DNA from 2 places in the Achromobacter sp. ESBL13 genome. Region 2 is predicted to be linked to the other one. Evidence: riboswitches for the same ligand, from Rfam matches in the RefSeq annotation. Region 2 holds a riboswitch; the other holds the start of a gene.
What was found. Region 2 has a riboswitch for glycine ahead of V6F88_RS08345 (D-amino acid dehydrogenase). Riboswitches for the same ligand answer to the same signal wherever they lie in the genome.
Positions count from the first base shown of each region.

Region 1: another riboswitch for glycine. It lies ahead of gcvT (glycine cleavage system aminomethyltransferase GcvT); the one in region 2 lies ahead of V6F88_RS08345 (D-amino acid dehydrogenase).

Region 1 is NZ_JAZEVT010000002.1:1,160,606-1,166,632, reverse strand. It holds gene gcvH (glycine cleavage system protein GcvH) at 1-330, opposite strand, end outside; gene gcvT (glycine cleavage system aminomethyltransferase GcvT) at 432-1,532, opposite strand; glycine riboswitch at 1,624-1,747, opposite strand; glycine riboswitch at 1,780-1,876, opposite strand; gene V6F88_RS14120 (ZIP family metal transporter) at 1,994-2,887, opposite strand; gene V6F88_RS14115 (superoxide dismutase) at 2,917-3,531, opposite strand; gene V6F88_RS14110 (NAD(P)/FAD-dependent oxidoreductase) at 3,643-4,845, opposite strand; gene V6F88_RS14105 (arginine/lysine/ornithine decarboxylase) at 4,869-6,027, opposite strand, start outside.
Region 2 is NZ_JAZEVT010000001.1:1,875,875-1,881,901, reverse strand. It holds gene V6F88_RS08360 (FAD-binding oxidoreductase) at 1-1,108, shown strand, start outside; gene V6F88_RS08355 (lactonase family protein) at 1,137-2,354, shown strand; gene V6F88_RS08350 (M23 family metallopeptidase) at 2,434-2,988, shown strand; gene V6F88_RS08345 (D-amino acid dehydrogenase) at 2,945-4,192, opposite strand; glycine riboswitch at 4,327-4,417, opposite strand; gene ampC (class C beta-lactamase) at 4,524-5,807, shown strand; gene V6F88_RS08335 (3-hydroxybutyryl-CoA dehydrogenase) at 5,887-6,027, opposite strand, start outside.

The sequences.
Region 1 (6,027 bases), on a different contig from region 2:
GGCATCGGCGGCGTTGACCGGCTTGATCTTGAAGATCCAGGTGGTGAAGGCCGATTCGTTGATCAGGCTGGGGTTGTTTTCCAGCTCGTCGTTGAAGGCAACGATTTCACCGTTGACGGGTGCGTAGATGTCCGAGGCGGCCTTGACCGACTCGACCACGCCGGCGGTTTCGCCTGCGTTCAACTTGGCGCCAACCTTGACGTCGCCAACAAAAACCAGGTCGCCCAATTGGTCCTGGGCGGTATCGGTGATGCCGACGACGAACACGTCGCCTTCAGCTTTGACCCATTCGTGGGACTGGGTGTACTTGCGATCGGTGGGCAGGCTCATGGGAAATCCTCTAGGGAATGCGGGTAGATGAATGGTGTTGCGCGCCTCGTGCGAGCGGCGTGTGCATCAACTGGCAAGGCCGTTCGCGCGAAGCTTCGAGTTTACGAGTGTTCGACGGCTTTGCCGTTACGCACGAAGGGCAGCTTGCAGACCAGGGCGGGCACCCATTTGCCGCGGATGTCGACTTCGACCGTGTCGCCCGGACGCACGCCTTGCGGCAGGCGGGCAAAGCCGATCGACACGCCCAGCGTGGGCGACATGGTGCCGCTAGTGAGTTCGCCCGTGCCTTGCGCGCAGCGCACGGCCATGTGGGCGCGCATCACGCCGCGCTCTTGCAGCTTCAGGCCGACAAAGGCGGCGTGGGTGGCGAATTGTTCCAGCGCCTCGCGGCCGATGAAGCGGCGCTCGGCGTTCTTGAGCGACACGGTCCAGGTCAGGCCGGCCTGGTCGGGCTGGGTCAGCTCGTCCATGTCCTGGCCATACAGGTTCATGCCGGCTTCCAGGCGCAGCGTGTCACGCGCGCCCAGGCCCGCCGGGCGCACGCCCTGGGCGGCAAGGTCGCGCCACAGTTGCACGACGTCAGAGGCGGGCAGGACAATTTCAAAGCCGTCTTCGCCGGTGTAGCCGGTGCGGGCGACCAGCGTGTCGTCGCCCACGCGGGCGGCGACAAACGGCGTCAACGCTTCGGAGGCGGCTTGCCAGGCCGGGCGGGCGGCCCAGACCTTGGCGCGGGCGTTCGGGCCCTGCACGGCCACCATGGCCAGATCGCGGCGCGGGGTGATGGTGACATCGAAATTGCCGGCCTGCTTCACGCGCTGCATCCAGGCCACGTCTTTGTCGGCGGTGCCGGCGTTGACGACCACGCGCCATTCGTCAGCGGCAAAGAAATAGATGATCAGGTCGTCGATGACGCCGCCCTGCGGGTTCAGCATGCACGAATACAGCGCCTTGCCCGGCACGGTCAGCTTGGCGACGTCGTTGGCGACCAGGCGTTGCAGGAAGGCGTAGGCGTCCGGGCCGGAGACGTCGACATTCAGCATGTGCGACACGTCGAACATGCCCGCATCCTGGCGCACCGCGTGGTGTTCCTCAAGCTGCGAGCCGTAGGCCAAGGGCATGTCCCAGCCGCCGAAATCGACCATTCGGGCGCCGGAGGCGATGTGTTCGTCGGCCAGCGGGGTGCGTTTCAGGGTTGCGGACATGCGCGGAAACTCCGGGACGGCAATGGCTTGCCAGGGTTACGGAATGCCGGTCGTGACAAGCGGACTGCGCCCGCACGGCATCGGCTGAATCTTCCGCCCCTCTGTCCTTTTGCCTGAGAGTTGCCCCGCGCGTGGCGGGTTTGCACCTTCGGCGCCTGGGCTGCTCGCTGTGTCCCGAATTCGGGGCGGCGCCAGGTCTCTCCAGAGTACTGTTTTGCCGCATCCACACGGTAAAACCGGGACGGGGCAAGCATGTGCGATATCGGTTACCTGAGCGATTCTGGGCGAATTGCGCCTTCGGCGGCGACCCTGCTGGCAGGGGCGCTCTCTCCCGCAAACATGCGTGACAGCGGCGCCAAGCATACAACGAAAACAAGCACCGGAAAAGCGCGATTTCGGGGCCCGGCCCCTTGGTAAACCGCTGCCGGGAACGCGCGCCAAGCGTGGCGCCAGCGCCGGAACTAGCCCAGCGCCGTGTCCAGCAGCATCATCAGCACAAAGCCCAGCATCAGCCCGCAGGTGGCGTAGACCTCGTGCCCCTTGCGGTGCGATTCGGGAATGATTTCGTGGCTGATCACAAACAGCATGGCGCCCGCCGCAAAGCCCAGCCCCCAGGGCAGCAGCAAGACGGACCAGCCGACGATGGCGGCGCCAAGCACCGCGCCCAGCGGCTCGACCAGACCCGACAACATGCCCAGCGCCACGGCGAAGGCCCGCTTATAGCCGGCGGCCAGCAGCGCCACCGCAACGACCATCCCCTCGGGAATGTCCTGGATCGCGATGCCCGTGGCCAGGGCGGTGCCCGCCACCGGGTCGCCCCCCGCGTAGCCGACCCCGATGGCCAGGCCTTCGGGCAGGTTGTGCAAGGTGATGGCGATGACAAACAACCAGGCGCGCCGCATGCGGCGCGCCTCGATGCCTTCGCGTCCCTTGATGAAGTGTTCGTGCGGCAGCGTGCGGTCCATGATGAGCAGCACCGCCGCGCCCAGCAGGATGGCCGCCCCCACCGTCAGCCCGGCGCCCCAGGGGCCCATGCCCTGCCTTTCGGCCGCCTCGATGCCCGGCGCCACAAGCGAAAACGCGCTGGCCGCCAGCATCACGCCCGCGCCGAAGCCGAACATGCTGTCCTGGACCTTTTGCGGGATGGTGCGGGCGAACAGGATGGGCACGGTGCCCAGCGCGGTGGCGCCCGCCGCCACCAGCCCGCCCAGCAGGGCATCGGCGACGTGCGGCGCGCGCACGTCCAGGTAGGCCCACAGCTGGTGCATCGCCAGGCAGGACACCAGCACGGCCAGGGTCCAGACGCTGATGCTGGTGGCCGCGGGACGCACGCGGTGACGGCTGAATGTGTTCATGGGGCCGATGCCTCCATCACAAAGCGGGCTTAACCCTTTGCGGCCGCATAACGGCGAGCCACCTCGGGCCAATTCACGACATTGTAGAAGGCGCCAATGTATTCAGGGCGACGGTTTTGGTACTTGAGGTAATAGGCGTGTTCCCAGACGTCCAGGCCCAGGATCGGCGTGTTGCCCTGCATCAGCGGGCTGTCCTGGTTGGCGCTGCTTTCCACCACCAGCTTGCCGGCGGGCGTGACCGAGAGCCAGGCCCAGCCGCTGCCGAAGCGGGTCAGGGCCGCTTTGGTGAAGGCCTCGCGGAAGGCAGCCAGGCCACCCAGTTCGGATTCGATAGCGGCGGCCAGCGCGCCATCGGGTTCACCGCCGCCCTGGGGCGACATCACGGACCAGAACAAGCTGTGGTTGGCGTGGCCGCCGCCATGGTTGCGTACCGCGCCACGGACGGCCTCGGGCAGTTGATCCAGCCGGGCCACCAGGGTTTCAACAGGTTCGTCGGTACTGATGCCCGCCCCATCCAGCGCCGCATTCAGGCTGGTCACATAGGTTTGATGATGCTTGCTGTAGTGAATCTCCATCGTCATGGCGTCGATGTGAGGCTCCAGGGCGTCGTAGGCGTAGGGCAGCGTCGGCAGGGTATAGGGCATGAGCGTCTCCGAAACGGGAAACACAAATGATATGTATTTTTATTTGATAAAACAATCGCGGCGTTTCTTGTGCGCCATCACCGCGCCATTGCTTCGTTGAAGACAGCGCGCCTACAGCGCCTTGCCGCAGGCCACGCCGGATGCCCAGGCCCATTGGAAGTTGTAGCCGCCCAGCCAGCCGGTCACATCCACGGCTTCACCAATGAAATACAGGCCGGACGTAGTCTTGGCCTGCATGGATTTCTGGTCCAGGCCGCGTGTATCGACGCCGCCGCGCATCACCTCGGCCTTTTTGTAGCCGGCGGTGCCGCTGGGCACCAGCGTCCATTGATGGATGTCTTGCGCCAAGGCCCGCAGCGTTTTGTCCGGCGCGTCGGCCAGGCGCATCGCGGCCAGGCCGGGCTTGCCGCCCTGCTCCGCCAGATGCAGCCAGCGGTCGGCCAGGCGCTTGGGCCACAGGCCCGCCAGCACGGTATGCAGTTGCTGCCGGTTGCCCGACTTGGACGCCAGCAATTCTTCGGCCAGGTCGCGGCCCGGCGCCAGGTCGATCACGATGGGTTCGCCCGGCTTCCAGTAGCTGGAAATTTGCAGGATGCCCGGGCCGGACAGGCCGCGATGGGTAAACAGCAGGTCTTCCAGGAATTCACCCCGCGCCTTGCCCTGCCCCGTGTGCAGGCCCACTTCCAGCGCTACGCCCGACAGCTCGGACAGCGCCTGCCATTGCGCCGGGTCAAAGGTCAGCGGCACCAGCGCGGGCCGGGGCTCGACCACCTTCAAGCCGAATTGGCGCGCGATCTTCAGGCCAAAGTCAGTGGCGCCCAACTGCGGAATCGCCATGCCGCCCGTGGCCACGACCAGCTTGGCCGCGCGGATCACGCCCTGGCTGGTATGCAGTTCAAAGCCCTGCGCGCCATGGCTGATCTCGGCCACCGAACAGCCCATGCGCCATTGCACATTGCCTGCGTCGCACTCCGCGCGCAGCATGTTGATGATGGATTCGCTGGAATCGTTGCAGAACAGCTGACCACGGTGTTTCTCGTGCCAGGCGATATGGTGACGCTGCATCAGCGCCAGAAAATCCTGCGGCGTGTAAGCCGACAGTGCCGAGCGGCAGAAATGCGGGTTTTCGGACAGGAAATTGGCGGGTCCGGTGCCGATGTTGGTGAAGTTGCAGCGGCCACCGCCGGAAATGCGGATTTTCTCGGCCAGGCGCTCGGCATGGTCGACCAGCACCACGCGCAAGCCGCGCTGCCCGGCCACCGCTGCACACATCATGCCAGCGGCGCCGGCGCCGAGTACGGCTACATCAAACATCAGGACTCCAGACCCGCCGGGTCTTACTCTTCGATCAGGCAATCAACGTAGTAGCGCTTTTCGCCATCCGGACCCGCTTCATCGGCCAGGCCGTGAATATAGGTTTCGAAGCCGGGGAAGCGCTCGTTGAATTCACGCGCGAATTGCAGGTACTGCACGATGGTGCGGTTAAAGCGTTCGCCCGGAATCAACAGCGGAATGCCCGGGGGATACGGCGTCAGCAGCACGCCCGTGACGCGGCCTTCCAGCTTGTCGATGTCGACACGCTCGACCTCGCGGTGCGCCATGCGGGCGAATGCGTCCGACGGCTTCAACGCCGGCACCATGTCGCTCAGGTACATCTCGGTGGTCAGGCGGGCAACGTCGCGGGCGCGGTAGGCTTCGTGGATTTCCTGGCACAGATCGCGCAGGCCCATGCGTTCGTAACGGCGATGCACGCGGCAGAAGTCCGGCAGGATGCGCCACAGCGGCTGGTTGCGGTCGTAGTCGTCCTTGAACTGCTGCAAGGCGGTCAACAGCGTATTCCAGCGGCCCTTGGTAATGCCGATGGTGAACAGGATGAAGAACGAATACAGGCCGGTCTTTTCAACCACAACGCCGTGCTCGGTCAGGTACTTGGACACCAGCGCGGCCGGGATGCCGGTTTCGCCGAAGCTGCCCGACATGTCCAGCCCGGGCGTGATGACCGTGGCCTTGATCGGGTCCAGCATGTTGAAGCCTTCGGCCATTTCGCCGAAGCCGTGCCAATGGTCGTTGGCTTCCAGGATCCATTCGTCGCGGTTGCCGATGCCTTCGGACACCAGGCGGTTCGGGCCCCAGACCTTGAACCACCAGTCGTTCTTGCCGAATTCGGATTCCACCTTGCGCATGGCGCGGCGGAAGTCCAGCGCTTCGCGGATGCTTTCCTCGACCAGCGCTGTGCCTCCGGGCGGCTCCATCATGGCGGCGGCCACGTCGCACGACGCGATAATCGCGTACTGCGGCGAGGTCGACGTGTGCATCAGGTACGCCTCGTTGAAGACGTTGCGGTCCAGTTTGCGGGTCTCGGATTCCTGCACGATGATCTGCGAGGCCTGCGAAATGCCGGCCAGCAGCTTGTGCGTGGAGTGCGTGGCGAACACCATCGCGTCCTGGCTGCGCGGGCGGTCCTGGCCGATGGCGTGCATGTCCTGGTAGAACTCG
Region 2 (6,027 bases):
GCTGTCACGCCTGCAAGGGCTGGCGTGCGACTGGCTAAGCGCGGTCGACATCCTGACCGTGGACGCCCACGGCAGTGTCGTGCCACGCACCGCCAGCGCCACGCAAGACGCCGCTCTGTTCCGCGCATGCCGGGGGGGTGGCGGCGGCAATTTCGGCGTGATCACCAGCTATGGCTTTGCCGCGCTACCGCGTGCCCCGCGCGAAGTGGCCATCGCCACCGTCGCGTTCGACTGGGCGGGCATGACGCCCAGCCGCTTCGCGCAGTTGCTGGATATTTACGGCGGCTACTGGAACACGCGCGGCCGCGACGCCGACACCTGGGGCATGTTCTCGTTGCTGAAACTGACACATCGCTCTGCCGGGCAGATCGTCATGATCGTGCAATTTTGCAACCCCGACGGCACCTGCCAGGACCTGTCCGTGCTGCAAGATTTCCTGGATCGCTTCCGCCCCTGCGCACCGGTGGCCGCGCGCGCCACCACGCCGGGGCTGCCGCGTCCACGCGCAGGCGGCGACCTGCTGTGCAGCGAACCGCACACGGTCATCCGCCATGACTTTCTGGTGGCCACGCAAGCGCTTAACGGCTCGGGGCCGAATCAACGCGGCAAATACAAATCCGCCTACATGAAGCGCAATTTCACGGCCCACGAAGCGGCGCGCATCCACGCCCACCTGACGCGCGACGTCCCTGGCGCCGACCTGCGCCAGTCGCTGTTGCAGGTGGATTCGTACGGGGGCGCCGTCAACCAGCCGGACCGCCTGCGCGACACCGCCGTGCACCAGCGCGCGTCCACCATGAAGCTGCAATACCAAACGTACTGGAACCACGCCGACCACGACCCCCTGCACGTACGCTGGATGGCGGATTTCTATCGCGATGTATATACCGACCCGGCGGCCCGGCCCGAACACGCCGGCACGCCGTATCCCGGCGACCGCTACGAAGGGTGCTACATCAATTACCCCGACAGCGACATGCTGGCGTACCCGTTCTGGCCACGGTTGTACTACGGCGACGGCGGGCTTTATCCTTTCCTGCAAGAGGTCAAGCGCCGCTACGATCCCAACAACGTCTTTCACCACGCGATGTCGGTGCGCCCGTCATGACGCGCCGCCCGCCTTGCCGGATTTCGCCATGAATTCCCTATCCAGTGCTCCCCGCAGATCCTTCATCCAGTTCGCCGGAGGCTTGTCGGCGGCCAGCGCGGCGGGGCCCTGGCTGTCGGCCATGGGCGCCACGACCGCCCGCGCCGATGCCCGCTACGCCTATGTGGGTACCTATACCCGCGACGCGCCCGGCGGCACTGCCGGCGGGCCGCCATCGCGCGGCATACATGCCTATGCGCTGCGCCCGCAGGGTGGCTGGCATCTGATCCAGGTGATGGAAAGCGACAATCCGTCCTACCTGGCCGTACACCCCACGCAACGCTTTCTTTACGCCATCAACGAGATCGATCAATGGGAAGGCCTGGCCCGAGGCACGGCCGAATCCTATGCGATCGACCCGGCTGACGGCAGCCTGCGCTTTTTGAACCGGCAGCCCTTGTCGCTATCCAGCACCGCGCCTGCGTACCTCGCCGCATCCCCGGATGGCCGCTACCTTGTCACCGCGCAATACGGGGGTGGCACCTACAACGTGCTGCCCATCCAGGCCGACGGCGCGTTGGGTGAAGTGTCGGGCATCGTCAAGGAAACCGGCTCGGGTCCGCGCCCCGAACAACAATCCGCGCACCCGCACATGGTGCTGTTCGACTCCACCGGCCAGCGCGTCCTGGCTACCGACCTGGGCAGCGATCGCATCAACCTGTTCACGTTCAAGGACGGCAAGCTGGCGCTGTCCGAACGCACGACGCTGCCCGCGGGCAGCGGGCCACGCCATCTTGCGCTGCATCCCGATGGCGCGCTGTTATATGTCTTGAACGAGCTTGACGCCTCTATCGCATGCTTTGGCTACGACGCCCGCGCCGGCCGCGTGCTGGCGCAGCGCCACCACGTAGCTGCCACACCACCCGGATTCACCGGCGCGGGCAACGCGGCGGCATTGCTCATCCACCCCTCTGGGCGCTTCCTGTACGCATCCACCCGCCGCGTCGATAACGACCACCCGCAAGCCGACAGCATCGCCGTCTTTGCCGTCGCCAAAGACGGCGCATTAAGCCGCGTGCAAACCTGGACTGACGGGCTGCGCTTCCCCCGCGCACTCACCCTGGCGCCAGACGGGGGCAGCTTGTACGCGCTGAACCAAAAGGGCGATTCCATCCTGCGCTTGCGCATCGATGCGGCAACCGGGCATTTAAGCGACATGCAGGTGGCGGCGCAGGCACCGACACCGGTTTGCCTGATGTTCGTCTAGAAGGCTACGGCACGCGATATTGACTGCCGGCGGGACAGCCCCTCGGGAACCCCTCGGCATACCCGCCGTCGAACCTTGCATGACCGTTGATCCTGTATTGCGCTTCCTTCGCCGCCTTGTCGTCCTGGGCTTATTGATCTGGCTTGCTGCCTGGGCATGGCCGCGCCTGCCCGACGCCGCGCGCGCACCCTGGCATATGGCCCGGCTGGCCTGGCAGCAAGCGCCGACGTCCTTGCCCGTGCCGGTACAGGGCGTGTCCGCCAGACGGTTGGCCGACACCTGGGGCGCGGCCCGGGCGGGCGGCCGCCAACACGAGGGCATCGACATCTTCGCCGCGCGGGGCACGCCTGTGCTGTCCACCACGGAAGGCGTGGTCATGCAGGTGGGCACGAACAACCTGGGCGGTCAGGTCGTGTGGGTGCTGGGCCCCGGACGCCAGCGGCATTACTACGCGCACCTGGATGGCTACGCCGATATTCAACGGGGGCAACTGGTGGCGCCCGGAGACGTACTGGGCTACGTCGGCAACACCGGCAACGCGCAAGGCACGCCGCCGCATTTGCATTACGGCATCTACGACGGCGGCGCCATCAACCCCTATACGTTGCTGGTGGCGCCGGCAGCACCGCCCTGACGCTTTGCGCCAGCACCTGCGCCGTCGCGGCTGACAACGTCCACCCCAGATGCCCGTGCCCGGTGTTGTAGAACACCCCCGGACGCTTGCCCGGCCCCACGCGCGGCATCATGTTGGGGGTCATGGGGCGCAGGCCGCACCACGGCACGACGCGCGTGGTATTGATATTGGGAAAGTGCTTGCGCGTCCAGTCGATCAGCGGCTGCACGCGCTCGGCTCGGATGTCCATGTTGAAGCCGTTGAATTCGGCCGTGCCCGCCACGCGGAAGCGGTCCCCCAGGCGGCTGGTGACGATCTTCGCGGCTTCATCCAGCAGGCTGACGCGCGGCGCGGCGCCCTGGCTGTCGGCGTCGTCCAGGTGCACGCTGATCGAATAGCCCTTGACCGGATAGATGTTGATCGAATCGCCCAGCAGGCGGGCAAATTTCCTGCTGGCCGCGCCTGCGCACACGACGATGGCGTCCGCCTCGTGTCGATCGCGCTGCGTGCCGCCGTCGCGACGGATGTCCAGCACGTAAGGGCGGTCGTGGCGTTGGATGTTGTCGATGTCGGCATCGTGCACGAACGTGACGCCACGGCGCTGGCATGCCCGGGCCAGGCCGCGCGTGAACTTGTGGATGTCGCCGGTGGCGTCCGACGGGGTGTAGAAACCGCCGTGGCATCCGGCTTGCATGGCGGGTTCGATAGCGCGCGCTTCGTCGGCGGTGACTGCATAGCGGTCCAGGCCGCCGGCTTGCAGCAGCGCGTTGGCGCGGTGCGCGGCCTTGAAGCTGTCGGCGTCATGGTAGATGTGCAGGATGCCCCGGCGCTCCAGGTCGAAGTCGATGCCTTCGGCCTCGGCCATGTCGAACAGATGCTGGCGCGCTTCGATGGCCATCCGCGTGGTGGCGATGGTGTTGTCACGGTAGTGCGGAATCTGCGCCATGAACTGCGCCAGCCACGAATACTTGTGCCAGCTGAAGCGGGGGTTCAGCAACAGCGGCGCGTCTTTGCGCAACATCCAACGCAGGCCCTTGATGATGGTGGCCGTACTGTTCCAGACTTCGGCGTTGCTGGCGGACAACTGGCCGCCGTTGGCATACGACGTTTCCATGGCGGGATAGCGCTGGCGGTCGTAGACGGTGACCGCGTATCCCAGCTTCGACAGGGCATAGGCGGACGTGACGCCGGTGATACCGGCGCCAATGATGGCGATGCGGGGCATGGTGGCTCCAGGCAAGGTGGCCGCGACCAATGTGGACGCGGCACCCCATCTGTCTTTGGTACCTGAGAGTTTCACCCGCGCGGGCGGCGGGTTCCCCTTCGGTGGGCGCGCACGGCGCCTCTCTCCAGATTGTCTACACGCGCGCAGTCCTGTTGCCTGAGAGTTTCCGGGGCGGTTGCTCCGTCGGCGCCGGCCGCAAGGGCCGGTCTCTTCTGCGCGGTTTTGAATCGACGGCGTACAGAATAGCTAAGTTCATGTCGCATTTGCTTCAGGGTTAGTACTATGTCGCCTGCGCCGTTGGGCTGGCGTGAATTGAAATAGGACGATAGGAATGAGCTTTCACGCCGCGCGACGCGCTGTTTTGCAAGCCCTGGCCGTGATGGCCGGCGGCGCCGTGTTTTCGTTGGCCGCAGCCGAACCCGTGGCCCCCGGCGCCGACATCAACGACGCCGTGCATGCGCTGATGCGCGAGTACGACGTGGCGGGCCTGGCCATTGCCGTTACGCGTGAAGGGCGACACGAATTCCGCAGCTATGGCGTGGCCTCTTTGCAAACGCAGGCGCCTGTCAGCCGTGACACGCTGTTTGAGGTGGGCTCGATCAGCAAGACGTTTACCGCCACGTTGGCGACTTATGCCCAGGCGTTGGGCAAGCTGTCGCTGACCGACAGCCCGGCGCGCTTTGTGCCCGCCCTGCAAGGCACGGAGTTCGCCAAGCTGAACCTGATCCACCTGGGCACGCACACGGCTGGCGGCTTCCCGCTGCAAGTGCCCGACGCGGTGCGGGACAACGCCCAGTTGATGGCCTACCTGTGCGCGTGGACCCCGCGCTACGCCCCGGGCACGTACCGCACCTATGCCAACCCCAGCATCGGCATGTTGGGCGTGGTGGCGGCCAAGAGCCTGGGCCAGCCTTATGCGCAGGCCATGGAGAAGACGCTGTTGCCCAGGCTGGGCCTGGCCGACACCTATATTCACGTGCCGGCCGCCAGGATGGGCGACTACGCACAGGGCTACAACAAACAGAACGCGCCGGTGCGCGTGAACCCGGGCGTGCTGGCCGACGAAGCCTACGGCGTCAAGACCAGCGCCAGCGACCTGATCCGCTTTGTGGACGCGAACATGGGCGTGGCGTCAGCGCCCGCGCAATTCAGCGCCAAGGCCGCCCGCGATGCGAAGATCGCCAAGGCCGTCATCGCCGACCCCGTAGTGTCCAAGGCCTTGGCCGATACGCATGTGGGCTACTACGACGTGGGCGGAATGACGCAGGACCTGGCCTGGGAACAACTGGCGTATCCGGTGACGCTGAACGCGCTGTTGGCAGCGAACGCCGGCACGTTGAACAGCCAGAACCACCCGGCCAAGGCCTTGACCCCGCCGCAGCCGCCGCGTGCTGATGCGTGGATAAACAAGACGGGTTCCACCAACGGCTTTGGCGCCTACGTGGCATTTGTGCCGTCCAGGAAAATCGGCGTGGTGATCCTGGCGAATCGAAATATTCCGAACGAAGCCCGCGTGCGTCTGGCGTATCGCATTCTTGAAGAGGAAACGGCGGCGGAGACGGAACCGGGATCGCAACCGGGATCGCAACCCGACGCCCCCGCGCAAGCGAACTGAGAAGGGCAAGCGGCGTACCCGGCCCCCTTGCTGGCCTCTTGCTGGCCTCTTGCTGGCCTCTTGCTAGCCCTTGCCGCCCTCAGCCGTCAGCGCCCGGCAACGTGCGCGCCCCGTCAAAGCGCGGCAATAACCCCATCACCTCCAGCCTTTTGCACAGCTGGCCCAGGCGCTGCATCTTGTAGGCGTCCACGTCCCTGTCGGCGTAGTCGTAAAAGCCCTT